DNA from 2 places in the Thermobifida halotolerans genome. Region 2 is predicted to be linked to the other one. Evidence: riboswitches for the same ligand, from Rfam matches in the RefSeq annotation. Region 2 holds a riboswitch; the other holds the start of a gene.
What was found. A riboswitch is a leader RNA that binds a small molecule or an ion and turns the genes downstream of it on or off. The one in region 2 is predicted to bind cobalamin.

Region 1 (10,057 bases), 640 kb from region 2:
ACAACTCCAAGCGGCCGAAGCCGTCCGGGAGCAGTCCGAGACCGCAGACCGTTCCCTTCTCGGCAGGCTCTACCGCATCGACAAAAACCTGGACGACGTCCTGGGACAGGCGGTCGACTGGGCGCGCGGAGTCCACGACATCGTTTCCGGTCTGCGCGCGGACTCCTCGGAGGGGTGGTCCGCCGAGGCCATCACCGGGTTGCAGGCCGGTAAGAACACCACGGACCTGCGGAGAGCCATCGAGGAATGGGAAGAGGCACGGCAGGCGTTCACCGCGCTGTTCCAGACGGCCGTCCGCCAACGGCTCGCCGAGGAACTGGGGGAGGACCTCACCGAGGCCGAGAAGCGCCTGCTCGGCATGAGAGACAGCGTCGCGTCCCTGGACCAGTGGCGTACTGCGGCGTCCACGGGCGAGGAGATACGCCGGTACGGTCTCGAAGCGCTGCTGCGCCGTTACGTCCAGGCCGGAGGAGACCCGAACCTGTGGCCGGACGCGGTCGAACGGGCCGTACTCCGAGCCTGGGTGGACCAGCGGCTCGCCGAAGACGGACGGCTCCGCCTCGAACCCGGTGAAGCGCGTGATGCGGAAGTAGCGGAATTCCGCAGCCACGACGTTCGACTGCAGGAATGGGCCCGGTACTCGACGCTGCACCACTGGGCGGCACGGCGTTCGCACGTACGGTCGCAGTCCACGGGAATCACCGTCATCAAGCGTGAGGCCGAGAAGAAGCGTCGCCACAAACCGGTACGCCGCCTGATGGAAGAGGCGGGGAGCGACGTGCGTGACATCACCCCGTGCCTGATGATGAGTCCGCTGACCGTCAGCATGTTCCTTCCCCCGGAACTCACCTTCGACGTGGTGATCTTCGACGAGGCATCCCAGGTCAAACCGGCGGACGCGATCAACTGCGTCTACCGGGGCAGAGCGCTCATCGTCGCCGGGGACCAGAAGCAGTTGCCGCCCACCAGCTTCTTCGACCGGGTGGCCGACGAGGACGAGGAGTGGAACGAGGAAGACCCCGACAGCTTCCAGTCGCTGCTGGACATGTGCAAGGCCAGCGGCCGGATGCGGGAGCTGCCGCTGCGCTGGCACTACCGCAGCCGCCACGAGGACCTGATCGCCTTCAGCAACCGCAAGTTCTACGACGGTGAACTCGTCACCTTCCCCGGCGCGCGTGTCGAGGACAACAACACCGGCGTCGTCTTCTTCAGAGCCGACGGCGTCTATGATCGGGGCGGCCGCCGCAACAACCGTATCGAGGCCGAACTGGTCGCACAGCGGGTCATCCACCACTTCCGGACCCGGCCCGGCCTCACCCTGGGCGTTGTCGCGATGTCCCGAGAGCAGGCGGACGCAATCGAGGACGCGGTCGACAAGGCATTCGACCAGTATCCGGAGTTGCGATCCCGCACGAGCGGCGACGACCGGTTGGACGGCTTCTTCGTCAAGAACCTGGAGACGGTCCAGGGCGACGAACGCGACGTCATCATCCTGTCCGTCGGCTACGGCCCCACCAGCGACGGGAAGTTCCACAAGAACTTCGGTCCGCTCAACCGACCGGACGGCTACCGCCGGCTCAACGTCGCCATCACCCGCGCCAAGCACCGGGTGGAGGTCGTCGCCTCCTTCTCCGCCGACCAGGTCGCCCTCGGCCCCAACGACGCCGAAGGGCTGCGGCGGCTGTGCGAATACCTCCGGTATGCCGAATATGGACACGCCGTGCTCGACCCGCAACCCACCGGGGACCGAGACGAGGACACAGCGACGGAGAGCCCGTTCGAGGACTCCGTCATGGCGGTGCTGCGGGAGTGGGGATACGACGTCCAACCGCGGGTCGGTGTGGCCGGATACCGCGTCGACCTCGGGGTGCGCCACCCCCAGGAACCCGGCCGCTACGCCATCGGCATCGAGTGCGACGGGGCGATGTACCACTCCTCCCGCGTGGCCCGCGACCGCGACCGGCTCCGCGAGGGTGTGCTGCGAAACCTCGGCTGGCGGCTGCACCGCATCTGGGGCACCGAGTGGTACCGGGACCGGGAAGAAGCTGAGAAGCGACTCCGGGAGGCGGTGGAGGCGGCGATCGCGGAGACCACACCCCGAGACGACGCGGAACCACCGGCTGAACCGGTGGAGGACGTCCAGGAGCAGGGGACGGCCCAGGAAGCGGAGGGGCCGATTGTCGAGATTCCCGACGAGGACGACGGCGGTGACGTCCCCGAGCCCGTCGCGCACGGACGTCCCTGGCTGGAGGAATATGTCGAGGCCGAGGTGGCGGAATCGGTGATTCCCCACGATCTCGATCCGCGCTCGCCGGAAGCCCGGCCCTACCTGCAGCAGATGTTCTCCGCGATCGCCGCGGTCGAGAGTCCGATCGAAAGGGACCTGCTGTTTCGTCGGGCCTTCGACCACTGGCCGGAAGGGACGCGGCTCACCAAGCCCGTCCGGCAGAACTTCGCGCAGGCACTGCAGGGACTGATCAGAGGAAAACTGCTGCACAAGAAAGACGACACCGTCTGGGCTCCGGGCAGCGAGTTGAGTGTCCGCCGTCCCGCCCCCGGACAGGATCCGCGCAGAGTCGCCGAGGTGCCTCCCGTCGAACGGCGGGAGGCGATGCGGATGCTGGTGGCGGAGTCCCGACGGGTGGCGAGGGAGACCCTGCTGAGGTCGACCCGTGAGGTCTTCGGGTGGAAACGCAGCGGAAAGGACATCACCGCCGCGCTCACCAAAGACCTCGAAGCGCTGCTCGACTCGGGAGAACTCGCGGAGGAGGACGGACTGATCGTCCCGGCCGAGCCCCCCGGGGAGGACAGGTAGCGGTTCACCGGGACGCGGAACCCGCCTGCGGAGCGGATTCCGTACGAGGGCGGCGGTGCCAGCCTCGCCCAGTCCCGCCTGGAGTTGGTCGGCGGTGTCCGGAACGAACCGAGGGCCGCGTCCTCCACGAGGACCGGCGAGAGGAGGTCCGATTACGCTGCCCCCTCGGGGGGTTCGGGACCGGAAGGACAGGCACAATGAGATGCCGTGGAGACCCACCTCGCGCAGCCCCTGGAAAGCCAGGGGAGTTGCGTTCTGGAATTCAAACGCAACACCAGGGACCGAACGATGATTCGCAGGGCGATCTGTGCTCTGGCCAACAACCAGGAGTAGAGGGAGCGGTGACCTGCCGACCGGAGTGCGAAACGACGGTTCGGCGGAACCGGGCAAGTCGACACCTCCGACGAGGCACTGTCCGACATCGCACAGATCTGACTGACTGAGATGTGAGTGTTCGCTTCTGCGGTGGGCGCGGGGGTCTTTGTGGAGAACCCAGGGAAAGGGGAGGTATTCCACCCTGGCCGTCCGGGGCGGGCCACCACCGGCAGCCGGTGGTGGCCCGCTTCCGGAGGGTCCTGTGGAATGCCTCGACCTCGCCAGGAGTGGCGGCGGGACCGTATCCGCCACGAACTCGGCCATCAAACCTCGGTGAGACGAGGGCAAGGCTCTGATCGGCCGTCGATGACCGTGGAGGAAGCCCCCTACCGGGGGAGGCGATCATCCGCGTCCACGTCGAGGCCTCACGCACTCCGCTGGTCAGGCTCGACGGAGCTGACGGGATCTGACCGTTTCGTGAGCGGAGACAGCGACCGGGAACAGCGGCACCAGAGTTCACCGTCCGCAGTGTGCCAGGCCCCGTCAGGAGGCGCCCCGGCGCAGCAGTGCGTGCGACACCCCGGCCAGCATCGGGGATCCGCGATCGCCCTGACAGCCGAAGCGCAGGTGCGGGATTCCAGACCCCCGGTCCGCGCCAGCGCCCCCGTAGCGGCTCCGACGGTATTACGGACCGCGGTTTTCCGTCTCGAAAAGATACCGTTTTTCGCTCTTCTGTGTGTATGTGTGTGAGTAAGGCGGCCGCTTCGGGAAGTGCGCACGATGATGGCACCTGACGGCTCTGCGCTCGGAGGGTTCTCTATGGCTTTTCCCGGGGAACCGGCGACGGTTCCCTATGTGGCGACAACGGATACCGGATACGGGGAGAAACCGGGTCCGGTACAGACAGAAAAATATCGGATCACAGGACGAATCGGGTCGGGGGGCGCCGCGGTGGTCTACGCGGCCCGCGGCCCGGCGGAGGAGCGGGTCGCGGTCAAGGCCCTGCGTCCGGAGACGGCCGCCGACCCGGCCCACCGGGAACGCTTCGCCCGTGAGGCCGCGCTGCTCGACCGCGTCGACGCCCGCCGCACCGCGGCGCCGATCGACGCCGACCTCCACGCCCGCCGACCCTGGCTGGCCATGCGTCACGTCCTCGGGCCGACGGTGGGCGACTCCGTCGACGCCGACGGCCCGATGGCGGGCGTGAACCTGGTGGACTTCACCGCACGACTGGCCGAGGCCCTGGCCGACATCCACCGATCGGGGATCGTGCACCGCGACCTCAAGCCCGGCAACGTCCTGCTGGCTGAGGACGGTCCCCGGGTGATCGACTTCGGGATCGCCCGCACCGTCGACGAGCCCGCCGACACCGATTCAGGGGAGATCCTCGGCTCGCCGGGCTGGATCAGCCCCGAACAGTTCCGCAACCGCGTTCCCGGTCCCCCCGCCGACGTCTTCGCCTGGGGCGGACTGGTCGCCTACGCCGCGACCGGGCGGCGCCCCTTCGGCTCCGGAGCGGTGCGCGACACGGCGCTGCGGGTCCTCAACGGTCAGGCGGACCTGCGCGGTGTCCCCCGGAGCCTGCTGCCCTGGGTGCAGGCGGCGCTGGACGCCGACCCCGACCGCAGGCCCTCAGCTGCGGAGTTGGCCGCCGCGATCGGCGGACTGGCCGTCGGCCGGACCCGAAGCTGCGGCGCGGTCTCCCGGCCGCGCACGGCACCGCCGTCGCGCTCGGCGGTGCGCACCCAACCGGTCGCGCCGTTCCGGCGGCAGACCCCTGGACGGGCGCCCCGGCGCGTGCAGAGGGCCGACCGGCGGGAATGACCGGCGCGAGCGAATCCACAGCGGGGTGAACACGTCGGCGGTGGTGCGGCGACTCCGGTGGTCAGGTCCTTCTCCGCGGGGCCGGGGGCCGGAGCTCTCCTCCCGGATTCTCCTCGGATGGACCCGCCCGCGCCGGGTAGGACGAGCACACGAACCACCGACCCCCCAGGAGGAGCAGTGCGCGGTCTGGCATCGCTGATCGTCGTCGCCTGGCTGGCCATCGGAGTGTTGGCGGCCTGGCAGCGCGGCTACTTCGACACCTCCGAGCAGAACTGCGCGTCGATCGGGACCACCCTCGTCACCGTCGTCGCCGGTCCGCTGAACTACATGGGCGCCAACCCGCAGATCGACTGCGAGGAACTGCCCGAGCCCTCGGAGTGAGCGATCCCGCCCGCCGGGGTCCGCCGCACCCCGCGGCGAGCCCCGGCGGGACGGGACCGCGTGCGCGGCGGGGCGGATCCCGGAGCGGTCGCGGCGTCCAGGGGAGGCTCGATGGAGCCGAAGACCGGCGTGGTATGTTGCGGCTGCCAGTCAACCCACGTTGGGCCAGGGAATCCGGTGGGAATCCGGAGCTGACGCGCAGCGGTGTGGGGGACGGGCGGGGCAACGGCCACTGGGAGACCTCCGGGAAGGCGCCCCGTTCGGACGAACCCGAGCCCGAAGACCTGCTGGCACCTCCGTCCGCGCCGTGGACGGAGGCCGAACAGCCGCCAGGCTCCGCGAACGAGCCTCACGCACCAGGAGCCACCATGTCGTCACCGCGACGCCTCCTCGCCGCGATCGCCCTCCCCCTTCTCCTCCCGCTCACCGCGTGCGGCGCGCAGGCGGCCGAACCCGCGGCCGACGCCGCCGACGGCTATCCCGTGACCGTTGGGAACTGCGGCCGGGAGGTCACCGTCGAAGCCCCGCCGCAGCGGGCGGTCTCGTTGAACCAGGGCTCCACCGAGATCCTGCTCTCCCTCGGCCTGGCCGACCGCATGGTGGGGACCGCGACCTGGACCGACCCGGTCGCCGAGGGGCTGGAGGAGGCCAACGCCACCGTTCCCCGGCTGGCCGACAACGCGCCGTCCTTCGAGAAGGTCCTGGCGCAGGAGCCCGACTTCGTGTCCGCGTCGTTCGCCTCCACCCTCGGCGAGGGCGGGGTCGCCGCGCGCGAGGACTTCGAGAACCTCGGAGTGGCCACCTACCTGTCCCCGGCCGACTGCGTCAAGTCCAACGAGGGCGACGGGGACGGCGTCCGCGAGGAGCCGCTGACGATGGACGCCGTCTACGGGGAGGTGCGCGACCTCGCGGCGATCTTCGGGGTCGCGGAGCGCGGCGAGGAACTCGTCGCCGAACTCCAGGAGCGCGTCGACACCGCCACCGCCGACGTCGACGCCTCCGGAGTCACCGTCCTCTACTGGTTCGCCAACTCCGAAGCCCCCTACATGGCGGGCTGCTGCGGCGCGCCCGGGATCATCACCGGGGCGGTCGGCGCCGACAACGTCTTCGACGACACCCATGCCGAGTGGCCCCAGATCAACTGGGAGACCGTCGCCGACCGCGATCCGGACGTCCTCGTCATCGGCGACCTCACCCGCGAGAGACAGACCGCGGAGACCGCGGAGGCCAAGATCCGCTTCCTGGAGACCAATCCGGTCACCCAGCACATGGACGCGGTGAGGAACGAACGCTACATCCTGCTCAGCGGCGCTGCCATGAATCCGTCGATCCGCACCGTCGAGGGGATCGAGAAGGTCGCCCAGGGGCTGCGCGACCTCGGCCTCGTGGACTGACTCGGTGACCAGGCTCGGCCCCGGAGGGGTCCTCCTGCTGTGGACGGGCGGCCTCGTCCTGCTCGTGCTCTCCGTCGCCGTGGCGATCACGTTCGGTCCCGCCGACATCGCCGTCGGAGACGTCGCCGCGGTCGTCGCCTCCCGGCTCGGCGGAGGCGAGACCGCCCTCACCCCCATCCGCGAGGGGATCATCTGGGACCTGCGGCTGCCCCGCACCCTGCTCGCCGCGGTGTGCGGGGCGGGACTCGGCGTCTGCGGCGCGGTCCTGCAGTCCCTGCTGCGCAACCCGCTCGCCGATCCCTTCCTGCTCGGTGTCTCCTCGGGCGCCTCGACGGGGGCGGTCCTGGTGGTGGTGCTCGGCGTGGGCGGCGGGGCGGTGTCGCTGTCCGCGGGTGCCTTCGCGGGAGCGCTGTGCTCCTTCGCCTGCGTGCTGCTGCTCGGCTACGCCTCCGGCGGCACCACCGACCGCCTCGTCCTCTCCGGGGTCGCCGCCATGCAGCTGTTCTCGGCGCTGACGTCGTTCATCGTGATCTCCTCCGCCGACGCCGAGCAGACCCGCGGCGTGCTGTTCTGGCTGCTGGGCTCGCTCAGCGGCGCGAGCTGGACCGACGTGTCCCTGGGCGCCGCCGCCCTGGGCGCGGTGCTGCTGGTGGCCGTCCACACCGCCACCGCGTTGGACGCGTTCGCCTTCGGCAGCGACGCGGCGGCCTCGCTCGGCGTCTCCGTCGCCCGCGTCCGGCTGCTGCTGCTCACCGCCACCGCCCTGCTGACCGCCGTCCTGGTGAGCGTGGCCGGAGCGATCGGGTTCGTGGGACTGGTGCTGCCGCACGCCGTGCGCGCCCTCGTCGGTTCCGGGCACCGGCGGCTGCTGCCCACCACCGCCCTGGCGGGGGCGGTCTTCCTGGTGTGGGTCGACACCGTCGCCCGCACCGCCATGGACCCGCAGGAGATCCCGGTGGGGGTGGTGACCTCACTGGTCGGGGTGCCCGCCTTCGCGGTCGTCCTCTACCGGGGACGCAAGGGGACGTGAACGTGCCGGAGGAGGCGGCGTGGGGCTGAACGCGGAGAACGTCTCGTGGACGGCGGACGGCAGGATGATCGTCGACGGGGTGAGCCTCGAACCCCGCGCGGGCGAGACCGTGGGACTGCTCGGCCCCAACGGTTCGGGGAAGTCGACGCTGCTGCGCCTGCTCGCCGGGGTGCGGCCGACGTCGTCGGGGGTGGTCCGGCTCGACGGGAATCCCCTGGAGACGCTGGGCCGCAGGGCCGTCGCGCGGCGGGTCGCCGTCGTCGAGCAGCACGCCACCACCCAGGTCGACATGAGCGTCCTCGACGTGGTGCGCCTGGGGCGGATCCCGCACCGGCGCCCCTGGGCGGCCCGCACCGCGGAGGACGAGGAGGCGGTGCGCGAGGCCGTCCGCCACACCCGGCTGGAGGAGCGGCTCGGGCAGTCCTGGCACACCCTGTCCGGGGGAGAGCGCCAGCGGGTGCAGATCGCCCGGGCCCTCGCCCAACGGCCACGCGAACTGCTGCTGGACGAGCCCACCAACCACCTGGACATCCAGTACCAGTTGGAGCTGCTCGCCCTCGTCGCGCGCCTCCCGGTCACCAGCGTGGTCGCGCTGCACGACCTCAACCTCGCGGCGATGTTCTGCGACCGCCTGGTGGTGCTCAAGCACGGCCGGGCCGTCGCGGCGGGGACGCCCGAGCAGGTGCTGACCGAGGAGCTGATCGCCGACGTCTACAACGTCCGCGCCGTGGTGACCCGCGACGGCCCGAACGGCAGCCCCTCCGTCCGCTTCCTGCCCCCGGTCCCGGGGAACGGGGACCCGGCGCCCGCGGGGGCCGACACGGTCGGAGACCTCCCCCGCGCCGGGGGGTGACGCGGGCGGCGCTTCGGCGGCGCGGGCCCCTTCCGGTGGGAGGGACCGTTCACCGGGCCGCCGTCCGCGGAGGTGCCGTCGCGGTCTGCCGCCTGCGGGAAGGCACAGGAGGCGATTGCGCAAAGTGGCGCTCTCTGTACGGAAAGCAGTTTTCCGTGCTGTTATGTATTGATTACGCAGAGATTGCCTGCCTACTATCCCTGCGGGAGCACAGCACCGAAAACCCCGTTTCGGAGTGGAGGTCCCATGTCTTCCGCAGGGCATGCCCGCCGTCGCCTCGGGCGGCGGGCGCTGGTCGTGGCGTCCGCGAGCACACTGCTGCTCTCGACCGTCATGACGGGCAGCGCGTCCGCGCACGGATCCACCATCGACCCGCCGTCCCGCAACTACGGCTGCTGGGAGCGGTGGGGCAGCGATTTCCAGTCTCCCGACATGGCCACCGAGGACCCCATGTGCTGGCAGGCCTGGCAGGCCGACACCACCGCCATGTGGAACTGGAACGGCCTGTACCGCGAGCACGTGGCCGGAAACCACCAGGCCGTGATCCCCGACGGGCAGCTGTGCAGCGCGGGCCGCACCGGCGGCGACCGCTACGCCGCGCTGGACGTGCCCGGCGAGTGGCACGCCACCGAGGTCGACAACGACTTCACCGTCACCGTGCACGACCAGGCCCACCACGGCGCCGACTACATCCGGATCTACGTCACCGAGCAGGGCTACGACCCCGTCACCGAACCGCTCGGCTGGGACGACCTGGAACTGGTGGCCGACACCGGGGTCCTCGCGCCGGGCGAGGGGCGTCCCGAAAGCCAGTACCCCCTCAACGGCGTGTCGATCGACATCGACGTCCACGCCCCCGGGCGCACCGGTCGCCACGTCGTCTACATGATCTGGAAGGCCAGCCACTACGACCAGACGTTCTACGCGTGCAGTGACGTGGTCTTCCCCGGCTGACCCCGCGAGGGGCGCCGCGCGGTCTCCGTTCGTGTTCTCGTCCCCACGGCGAGCGGAGGCCGCGCGGCCGACCACCCCGCCGCCCAGCGCTCGGGTATGGTGCCGACCGCAACAGGAGCGTGTTGCGACGCTTCCCGAAGGGGACGCGCTGAGACCGGAACGGGACGCGCCACGCCGCCGGGAGGGGCGGAAGGCCCCGGTGCGGACCCGGTTCACCGGCCACGGCACCGAGCCGCACGCCCTGTGCGGTACCGACCGGTACCGGGCCGGCCCGGCGGACGGGTGGGGCGGCGGCGGGATTCGGACCGCTCCTAATTCCGCCCGGCCCGGAAAACCCCCTGCGCCGCACCGCGCGCGACGCCATCATCGAGGCGGCGTCGACTGTGCGGAGGTGCGCGTGCGATCCAAAAAGGCCGGGGCGGAGAAGAAGACCAGGGGCAGGGGGGCGGCGACCGGGCTCGAACTGCCGGAGTTGGCCGCACCCCAGTGGT
Region 2 (10,057 bases):
GCGCACCACGTCGGGGTCGGCCTCCCCCAGCCGCTCGGCCGCGGCCTGTGCCGCGCCGGGGTCCCAGTCGGCCTCCTCCATGGCCTCCACCAGGGCGCGGGCGCGCGCCTCGACGGCGTCGACCCGCGCGAGGTCGCCGGTGTCGCCGTCCAGTCCGAGCGCGCGGCGCAGGCCCGGGACCGCGCCCGCCTGCCCGCTCCACACCTGGGAGGCGCGCAGGATCGCCAGCACCAGGTTGACGCGGGCCGGCCCGGTGGGGGCCGCGCCCAGGACGTGCAGTCCGTCGCGGATCTGGGCGTCCTTGACCTCGCACAGCCAGCCGTCGACGTGCAGCAGGAAGTCGTCGAACTCGGCGTCGTGCGGCCGTTCGGACAGCCCCAGGTCGTGGTCGAGTTTCGCGGCCTGGATCAGGGTCCAGATCTGCGCGCGGATCGCGGGCAGTTTCGCCGGGTCCATCGCGGCGATGTTGGCGTGCTCGTCGAGGAGCTGCTCCAGCCGGGCGATGTCGCCGTAGGACTCGGCGCGCGCCATCGGCGGCACGAGGTGGTCGACGATGGTGGCGTGCGCGCGCCGCTTGGCCTGCGCCCCCTCCCCCGGATCGTTGACCAGGAACGGGTAGACCAGCGGCAGCGCGCCGACCGCCGCGTCGGTGGCGCACGCCGCCGACAGCGCGGCGTTCTTGCCGGGCAGCCACTCCATGGAACCGTGCTTGCCCAGGTGGACGATCGCGTGGGCGCCGAAGCCGCGCTCCAGCCACCGGTAGGCGGCCAGGTAGTGGTGCGAGGGCGGCAGGTCGGGGTCGTGGTAGATCGCCACCGGGTTCTCGCCGAACCCGCGCGGCGGCTGGATCATGAGCACCACGTTGCCCGCCTGGAGGGTGGCCAGCACGATGTCGCCGTCGTCGACGAAGAGCGTGCCGGGCGGCTCGCCCCACGCCTCGGCCATCGCGTCGGTGAGTTCGGCGGGCAGCTCGGCGGTCCACTCGCGGTAGCGTTCGGCGGGGATGCGGACCGGGTTGCCCGCCATCTGCTCGGCGGTCAGCCACTCCTCGTCCTGGCCTCCGGCCTCGATGAGCGCGTGGATGAGCGTGTTGCCCGCCTCGGTGTCGTCGGCGAGATCCAGTCCGGGCAGTCCGTCGCCCAGGTCGTATCCCGCGTCGCGCATGGCGCGCAGCAGGCGCACCGCCGAGACCGGGGTGTCCAGGCCCACGGCGTTGCCGACGCGGGAGTGCTTGGTGGGGTAGGCCGACAGCACGACCGCGACGCGGCGCCGCTCGGGAGGGGTGTGCCGCAGGCGGGCGTGGGCGACGGCGATGTCGGCGGCGCGGCGGCACCGCTCCGGGTCGGTGACGTAGCGGGGCAGGCCCTCGTCGTCGAACTCCTTGAAGGAGAACGGCACGGTGATGATGCGGCCGTCGAACTCGGGGACGGCGATCTGGGAGGCGGAGTCCATCGGGGAGACGCCGTCGTCGGAGGCCTCCCACTGGTCGCGTCCCCAGGTCAGGCAGAGGGCCTGCAGGATCGGGACGTCGAGGCGCGCCAGCTCGGCGACGTCCCACGCCTCGTCGTCGCCCCCGGCTCCGGCGGTGGCCGGGCGGGCGCCGCCGGCGGCCAGCACGGTGACCACCAGGGCGTCGAGCGTGCCCAACTCGGCGATCAGGTCCGCGGGCGCGCCGCGCAGCGAGGAGCAGTAGAGGGGGACGGCGACGGCCTCGCCGGTGGCGTCGACGGCGTCGGCCAGGTCGTGCACGAAGCGGGTGTTTCCGCTGACCTGGTGGGCGCGGTAGTAGAGGATGCCGACCCTCGGCAGCGCGGCGTCCGGTTCCGCGCCTTCCGCGCCGGGGCGGGGCGGCCGGTCGAGCAGGCCCCATTCGGGCAGCTCGGTCGGCGGGTCGAAGCCCTCCCCGCCCAGCAGTACGGTGTCGCAGAGGAAGCCGTGCAGCGCGGCGAGGTTGGCCGGGCCGCCGTAGGCCAGGTAGCGGTGGGCCTCCGCGGCGGTGCCGACGGGCACGGTGGAGTGGGCCATCAGCTCCGCGTCGGGGGTCTGCTCCCCGCCGAGCACCACGACCGGAACCCCGCGGGCCAGGACCCGGTCGAGTCCCTGCTGCCAGGAGCGGGCGGAGCCCAGGATGCGCACGACCACCAGGTCGGCGCCGTCGAGGAGCGCGGGAAGCGAGCCGGGGCCGTCACCGGTGACACTGATGCGCGACGGGTTGGCCCAGACGTAGTCCGCGCCGCTGGCGCGGGCCGACAGCAGGTCGGTGTCGGACGTGGAGAGCAGCGCTACGCGGGGCATCGGCGGCCCGCCCGGAGTCCGGCGATCAGGGGGGACGGCGGCGGGAACGCCGGAGGCGGCGCGGGGCGCGGCACGGCACGGGCCATGGTCGATGTCTCCAAACCCTCGTGGACATGACGTGCCGTGGCCGGTCTCCTGGCTGACGAGTCACCGTCGACGGGCCGACCTTCCCGGGTGGTCCCCCAGTGGTCCCCGGGGTGGTTGCCCAACCCGGGTGAGGCCCGACGACTCCTCGATCACAGTGGCGAGGGCCGCGCCGGTTCCGCACCGGCTTCCCGTTCACCACGGCGAGCCCACCATAACCCACCCGGTGAGAGCGTGTGCAACCATGTGCCGGTGTTCAACCCACTGCCTCCCGACCGCTGCCCCGGGGTGCTGCGACCGCACCTCGCGGCCGACGGCGCGCTGCTGCGGATCCGTGTCCCCGGCGGCCGGATCGGCCGCCGGGGACTGGCGGCGCTCAGCCGGATCGCGGCCGACTTCGGCGACGGCGACCTCCACCTGACCTCGCGCGGCAACGTTCAGATCAGGGGGATTTCCACAACCCCCGAAGGGGAGATTCCGAACGATCTGTCGGATTCTGTGGCCGCTGCCGGCTTTCTGCCGTCCTTCGCCCACGAGCGGGTGCGCAACATCGTCGCCTCGCCCCTTTCCGGGATTGTCGGAGGACGAATGGACGTGCGGCCCGTGGTGGCCGCCCTGGACCGCGCCCTGTGCGCCGATCCGCGCCTGGCAGAGCTGCCGGGACGCTTTCTCTTCGGCCTCGACGACGGCCGCGCCGACCTCGCCGAAATGCCCTGCGACCTGGGGGCCCGCGCGGTCGACGGGGAATCGGCGCAGTTGCGTGTCGGCGCCCTGCCCGGTCCCGTGGTGGCGCGGGAGGAAATCGCCTCGGCGCTGACCGCGCTTGCGCTTCGCTTTCTCGACCTGCGCGCGGACCTGTGGAATGTGCGCCGGCTTCCCGGAAAAGGCCGGGAGCTGCTCGACGGGGCCGAATTCCCGGAGTCCTCCGGCGACACCGGCGAGACCGGCGGGCCGGACGCCGAGAAACGGCGGCGGAACGGGCGCCACGGCATTCTTCCCGTGTCGGACTCCGAGGCCGCGGTGGCGGGTTCGGTCCCGCTCGGCATCCTCACCCCGGCCCTCCAGAGGGCGCTTCTCGACTCGGCGGGGCACGGCTCGGAAACGATCGTCCTCACCCCGTGGCGCGGCGCCGTCGTGGCCCCGCTCGGCGCGGACCGCGCCGAGCGGGCCGCCGCCTCGCTCGCCGCGGCCGGCCTGGTCCTGGACCCGGACTCCCCGTGGAGCCGGGTCAGCGCCTGCGTCGGCTCCCCCGGCTGCTCCCGGAGCCGGGGCGACACCCGCTCGCGCGCGGCCGACCTGGTCCGACGCCTCGAGACCACCGACGTCCGCGACGACGGACTCCCCGTCCACGTCGCCGGCTGCGAACGCGCCTGCGGCGCCCCGCACACCCCACACACCCGCATCCTCATCGGGAGCAGCACGTGACACCACATCCACGTCCCGACAGCCACGGCCGACCGGTCCGACCACCCCGCCGCTACGAGTACGAGACCGACGGCGCCGAGATCTACCTCCGCTCCTTCGCCACCATCCGCGCCGAGGCCGACCTGTCCGGACTGCCCGCCGACGCCGAGCGGGTCGCCGTCCGCATGATCCACGCCTGCGGACAGCCGGACCTCAGCCGCGACCTGGTCGTCCATCCCGATCTGGTGGCGGCTGCCCGGACCGCGCTGCGCTCCGGGGCACCGATCCTCACCGACGCCCACATGGTCGCCTCCGGAGTGACGCGCACGCGACTGCCCGCCGACAACGAGGTGCTGTGCCTGCTGCGCGACCCCCGCGTCCCCGCGCTCGCCGAAGAGTGGAGAACCACCCGCTCGGCGGCGGCGGTGTCGCTGTGGGCCGACCGCCTGGAGGGCGCGGTCGTCGCGATCGGCAACGCCCCCACCGCCCTGTTCCACCTGCTGGAGATGGTCGACGCGGGCGCGCCCCGCCCCGCGGCGGTCATCGGCGTCCCGGTCGGGTTCATCGGCGCCGCCGAATCCAAGGAAGCCCTGGTGGCGCACCCGGCGGACATCCCCCACCTGGTGGTGCGCGGCCGACGCGGCGGCTCCGCCATGGCCGCCTCCGCGATCAACGCACTCGCCCAGGAGAAGGAATGAGCAGCACCTCCGGCCGCCTCTACGGCGTCGGCCTGGGTCCCGGAGACCCGGAACTGATCACCCGCAAGGCCGCCCGCCTCATCGCCGAGGCCGACGTCGTCGCCTACTACTCGGGCACCCACGGCCGCTCCATCGCGCGGTCCATCGCCGCCGAGCTGATCCCGGACGGCGTGGTCGAGGAGCGCCTCGTCTACCCGGTCACCACCGGAACCACCGACCACCCCGGCGGGTACGAGGGCGCCATCGCGGAGTTCTACGACGCCTCCGCCGAGCGCCTGGCCGCGCACCTGGAGCGGGGCCGCGCCGTGGTGGTGCTGTGCGAGGGCGACCCGCTGTTCTACGGCTCCTACATGTACCTGCACGACCGGTTGGCGCCCCGGTTCCCGGCCGAGGTGGTGCCCGGGGTGACCTCGGTGTCGGCGGCCTCGGCGGCGGTGGCGCGCCCACTGGTGCGCCGCACCGACGTGTTCACGGTGCTGCCCGGCACCCTGCCCGTGCCCGAACTGGCGCGGCGGCTGGCCGACACCGACGGCGTGGCGATCATGAAGCTGGGCCGGACGTTCGAGGGGGTCCGCGACGCCCTGGCGCAGGCCGGGCGGCTCGACGACGCCGTCTACGTGGAGCGCGCCTCCATGGACGGGCAGCGGGTGCTGCCGGTGGGGGACGTGGACCCGGCGAGCGTGCCCTACTTCTCGATGGTCCTGGCCACCGGCGACGACGCCCCCCGCAACGGAGGGGCGGCCACCCGGTCCCACGCGGTCGGAGAGACCACTGCGGCCGACCGCGCGGCGCCCGCCGAACTGCTCGTGGTCGGGCTCGGTCCGGCCGGGGAGCAGTGGTTGACCCCGGAGGCGGCACGGGCGCTCGCCGAGGTCGACCACGTCGTCGGCTACGGCCCGTACGTGGACCGCGTCCCTGTGCGGCCCGGCCAGCGGCGGCACTCCAGCGGCAACACGGTGGAGGTGGACCGGGCACGGCTCGCCCTCGACCTGGCGTTGGCCGGGGAGCGGGTGGCCGTGGTGTCGGGCGGGGACGCCGGGGTGTTCGGCATGGCCTCCGCGGTGTTCGAGGCGGCGCAGGACCCCCGCTACGCGGATGTTCCGGTGCGGGTGCTGCCCGGGTTGACGGCGGTGCAGGCGGTCGCCGCGCGGGCGGGCGCGCCGGTCGGCGGGGACTTCGCGGTGCTGAGCCTGTCCGACCGGCTCAAACCGTGGGAGGTCGTCGAGGCGCGCCTGGAGGCGGCGGCCCGCGCCGACCTGGTCATCGCGGTCTACAATCCCGCGTCCCGGTCCCGCACGACCCAGGTGGCGCGGGCCCGCGAGGTGCTGCTGCGGCACCGCCCCGGCGACACCCCGGTGGTGGTCGGCCGGAACGTGGGCCGCGACGGCGAGTCGGTGGAGGTCACCACCCTGGAGAAGCTCGACCCGGACGGTATCGACATGCGCTGCCTGCTCATCGTGGGCTCCTCCGGCACCTCGATGACCCCGTCGGGCGCGGTGTGGACCCGGCGGTACGTGCCGGACTAGCAGGCGGAGGGCGCGGCGCCAGAGGCATGAAGGCGCGGGAAAGTGTCCCTGGCGCCACGATCCCCGCTATTGGGGTGGGGGCCATTCGGGGTGGGTGGGGGATGGTGGGAGTGGTGTGGCGGCGGGTTTTCCGGTGTGGGTGAGGGCTTCGGTGATCGATTGGGTGGGGGCGTGGAGGACGACCAGGTGGCCGTCGGTGTTTTCGGCGATGACGGCGCGGACGGTGTAGCCGTCCAGGGGGTCGGTGTTTTTCAGGGCTGGGGGGTGGGGTGCGCCGAGGCCGGTGAGGAGGGTGTGGATCCGGTCGAGGTCGCGCAGTTGGGTGCGGCCGTGTTCGATGCGGGAGATGGTGGCCTGGGTGAGTCCGGTGAGGTGGGCGAGTTGTTCCTGGGTGATGGGGGTGAGTGTGCGGGCCTGGCGGATGAGGGTGGTGGTGTCGAGGCGGGCCACGGCCCGGGCGACGACCGGATGCGTCCAGAACTCGGTGGGGAAGACGGGGTGGTCGGGGTTGAGTTCGCGGGCGGTGATGGCGACCTTGAGGGCGGCGCGGGTGATCAGCGGTGCGGGCACGGGCGGCTTTCCGGGGTTGGTGCGGGCGGACGGTCGCGGTCGGGTGGCGGGTGATCGCAGGCCCTCACCCCCGACCGGGGGCGCGGACAGACAGGCGTTGAGATCGACGCCGGGGGCCGAGGATCGCGGAGAACCGGCCCCCGGCGTCAGGAAGCGTCACCGGGGTTGGGGCCAGGCGAGCAGGAAGTACACGCCGTTCTCCCACGGGGAGAGGGTTCCCCACTTGGTGGCCAACTGGTCCACGAGGAACAGGCCCCGGCCGGACTCGCACCACGGGTGGGATTCCACCACCTGCGGCACGAGGTGGGGCAGCCGGACGGGCTCGGTGTGGACCTCGCCGCGCACGCCGTGTTCGTCCACCCGTATCCACACGGTGAAGGTCTGCCCGGGGTCGCCGGAGCGGGTGTGCCGCAGGGCGTTCGTGCAGAGTTCTGAGGTGATCAGCTCGGCCCGGTCCACCACCTCCTCGGGCGCGGTCGCCTCCGGGCAGGCGCGCAGGATTCCGGCCACGAACCGGCGGGCGGCGGCCACACTGGTAGGCAGGCCGGGAAAGGACGTGAACGCGACGCTCACCGCGACTCCTTCCCACGGCTGTTCCAGGGGTGGGTGCGGCGGTACAGGGCCACGGCCGACAGTGCCGCGCCGAGCAGGCTGTCAAGGTTGGCCAGCGCGGTGACCGTCCGCTCCACGCTGTGGACGGGCAGAATAAGCCGGTCGGAACCCAGGACGACGGCCATTCCTTGCGCGTGGTCTTCCACATAGGCGCGGCCGTCGGCCAGCAGCGCGACCTGGTCGGGGGTGAGGACGTGGTCGGCCATCACTGCTCCCCGCCGTTCAGGTAGGCGCGGACACGCTTGCGCTGCTGTCCGTAGTAGCCGCGCACCGGGTGCGGGGGCTCGTAGGTGGCCAGGATGTGGTCGAGCAGGTCCACATCGTCCACGGCCACCACCCTGCCGGTGACCCGGTTGCGCGCGGTGTAGGGGCAGGGGGAGCCGTATTCGTAGGTGATCTCCCACAGGGCCGAGTACCGCCGGGCGCACCTGACGAACTCGGGGTAGTCAGGGATGCGCGGCGGGATGGCCCGCGCCTGCCGGGGCGGCGGCGCGGCGTGCCGGGGCCGGTGGACCACCGGCCGCCGCCGAGGCGAGGGGGATGCGGGGACGGGCCGGAGGGCCGCCAGCAGCACAACGGTCCCCAGAAAGGAGCAGGAACAGAGAGAGATAGCCTTACGCACGAGTCACCACCTGGTTTGGTCAGGTCGGGGGCTAAGGCCCTGGTCCGGTGCGCCTACACCGAACCAGGGCCGCTTTTATGGGAGACACTTACAAACTCCCGATAGTTATCGTGCCAATCCCGCATCCTCCACCTCCAGATATCCGCGCAACCTGCAATGATTCCACATGAGAACAACTGCAGCCAGATAGCCATCTGGTAAAGTTGGATACATGCCGATAGACCCGGATGAAGCTAGTCGTAAGTTCGGTGCGGAAGTCCGTCGACTGCGCCTTCAGGCTGGGTTTTCGCAGACTCGGCTGGCTGAGACGATCCCGGTATCCCAGTCAGCAATCAGCGACATTGAGCGCGGCAAAACACAGGTCAAAAAGGACCAAGCAGAACGTATCGACCAGGCGCTTACCGCCAAGGGAAGGCTGGTAGCGCTGTGGAAGAGCCAATACGACGGCTACGATCCCCCCGACTGGTACCGCAAGATTCCCGAGATGGAACGCCGAGCGGTCCAGATCCAGGACTATCAGGCTCTTGTGGTCACTGGACTGCTGCAAACAGAACGCTACGCACGCGCCACTATGCGAGCTGGTGACAGGCTTGCCTCAGAAGAACAGGTAGAGGCAAGGGTCCAAGCGCGAATGGCGCAACAGGAGATCCTGAAGAGCACACAGGCTCCTTTTCTGGTTGCGACCATCGACGAGTCAGTGCTGGGCAGACGACTTGGTAGTCCCGAGGTCATGCGGGAGCAGCTTCGCCACCTCTGTGACGCATCAACCTGGGAGCGGGTAGAGGTGCTGATCATCCCCAGCAGTACCTGGGACTCCCCAGGCGTGGACGGCAGCTTTCGGCTTCTCAGGGTGCCTGGAGCAGGAACGATCCTCTACCGCGAAGCTGGCTCCACAGGTGGCGTGATCATCGACCCTGAGATAGTGGAGAGACATACAGCCCTCATGGGCGATTTGCGAGCTTTGGCCTTGCCTCCAGACCAGTCGCGCGCCCTGCTGGAGAGAACCCTGGGAGAATACACGTGAACGTCGAAAGTGCTTGGCGCAAGTCCAGCTACAGCCAGGCTGAAGCCAACTGCGTGGAGGTCGCCGACCTGCCCGCAGGCGCGGCCGTACGCGACTCGAAGCACCCTGACGCGGGACACCTGGCGTTTCCTGCCGCTGAGTGGGCTGGACTGCTCGGAGCCGTGCGGACCGGGCGTCTGTGACACGTGACGCGAAGAAGCCCCCGAGCGTGGTCGCCGGGGGCTTCTTGTGGTCCTGATCGAGACCAACCACCAGGCTGCCAGACCTGGGGGCACGCGCTCATGCCAACCCGCCCCGGACACAGCGACCGGACAGCTACCGAACGCGCACCGACAAGGCCTTGTGAAACGGCCGTGATCTTGACACGAGTGGGCCTGAAACCGCAGATCATGGGCCATTTCCGTCAAGACCATCAAGTTTGTGGGGGTGGGTTCCCACGGGGTCCGGTCAGTTCGCGCCGCTGCGGTCGCGCGCCGGGTCGTACAGGTGGGAGCAGACGATCTCCGCCGTGTCCAGTTCGCGGCTGGCCACGGCCCGGCCCACCAGGATGACGGCGGTGTGGCGCAGCCCGGCCGCCTCCACCTGGTCGGCGATGTCGCTGAGGGTGCCGCGCAGCACCAGCTCGTTCGGCCGGGTCGCGTGGGCGACGACCGCCACGGGGCAGTCGGCCCCGTACTCGCCGACCAGTTCCTCGGCGAGGACGCGGATACGCCGGATCGCCAGGTGCAGCACCAGGGTGCCGCGCACCTTCGCCACGTTCGCCAGCGCCTCCGACTCCGGCATCCTCGTGGACCGGGCCCGCGTGCGGGTGAGGACCACGGTCTGCGCCACCTCGGGGACCGTGAGTTCGGTGCCCAGCAGGGCGGCCGCCGCGGCGTAGGCGGGAACCCCGGGAGTGACGTCCCAGGCCACGCCCGCCTCGTCGAGCCGCCGGGTCTGCTCGGTCAGGGCGCTGTAGACCGACGGGTCGCCCGAGCACAGCCGGACCGCGTCCAGGCCGCGCCGGTCGGCGTCCACCAGGCGGCCGATGATCTGGTCGAGGTCGAGGTGCTGGGTGTCCACCAGCTCGGTGCCCTCCGCGCAGTGCGCCAGGATCTCGGAGTCGATGTAGGTCCCCGCGTACAGGCAGACGGGACTGGTGCGCAGCAGTTCCACCGCGCGCAGGGTCAGCAGGTCGGCGGCGCCGGGTCCGGCTCCGACGAAGTGGACGGTCATGGCTGGT

Region 1: it holds a riboswitch for cobalamin, as region 2 does, so the genes downstream of both, NI17_RS00675 (ABC transporter substrate-binding protein) here and cobN (cobaltochelatase subunit CobN) in region 2, are expected to answer to the same signal.

What each region holds. Positions count from the first base shown of each region.
Region 1 covers NZ_CP063196.1:152,677-162,733, forward strand. The annotation lists gene NI17_RS00660 (DUF4011 domain-containing protein) at 1-2,815, shown strand, start outside; gene NI17_RS00665 (serine/threonine-protein kinase) at 3,950-4,954, shown strand; gene NI17_RS00670 (hypothetical protein) at 5,132-5,335, shown strand; cobalamin riboswitch at 5,466-5,641, shown strand; gene NI17_RS00675 (ABC transporter substrate-binding protein) at 5,704-6,729, shown strand; gene NI17_RS00680 (FecCD family ABC transporter permease) at 6,734-7,759, shown strand; gene NI17_RS00685 (ABC transporter ATP-binding protein) at 7,779-8,612, shown strand; gene NI17_RS00690 (lytic polysaccharide monooxygenase auxiliary activity family 9 protein) at 8,859-9,566, shown strand; gene NI17_RS00695 (ABC transporter ATP-binding protein) at 9,964-10,057, shown strand, end outside.
Region 2 covers NZ_CP063196.1:4,967,521-4,977,577, reverse strand. The annotation lists gene cobN (cobaltochelatase subunit CobN) at 1-2,295, opposite strand, end outside; cobalamin riboswitch at 2,404-2,597, opposite strand; gene NI17_RS22235 (nitrite/sulfite reductase) at 2,614-3,804, shown strand; gene NI17_RS22230 (precorrin-8X methylmutase) at 3,801-4,481, shown strand; gene NI17_RS22225 (precorrin-2 C(20)-methyltransferase) at 4,478-6,007, shown strand; gene NI17_RS22220 (helix-turn-helix domain-containing protein) at 6,074-6,577, opposite strand; gene NI17_RS22215 (ATP-binding protein) at 6,734-7,150, opposite strand; gene NI17_RS22210 (hypothetical protein) at 7,147-7,395, opposite strand; gene NI17_RS22205 (hypothetical protein) at 7,395-7,811, opposite strand; gene NI17_RS22200 (helix-turn-helix domain-containing protein) at 8,023-8,835, shown strand; gene NI17_RS22195 (DUF397 domain-containing protein) at 8,832-9,017, shown strand; gene NI17_RS22190 (cobalt-precorrin-4/precorrin-4 C(11)-methyltransferase) at 9,283-10,050, opposite strand; gene NI17_RS22185 (bifunctional cobalt-precorrin-7 (C(5))-methyltransferase/cobalt-precorrin-6B (C(15))-methyltransferase) at 10,047-10,057, opposite strand, start outside.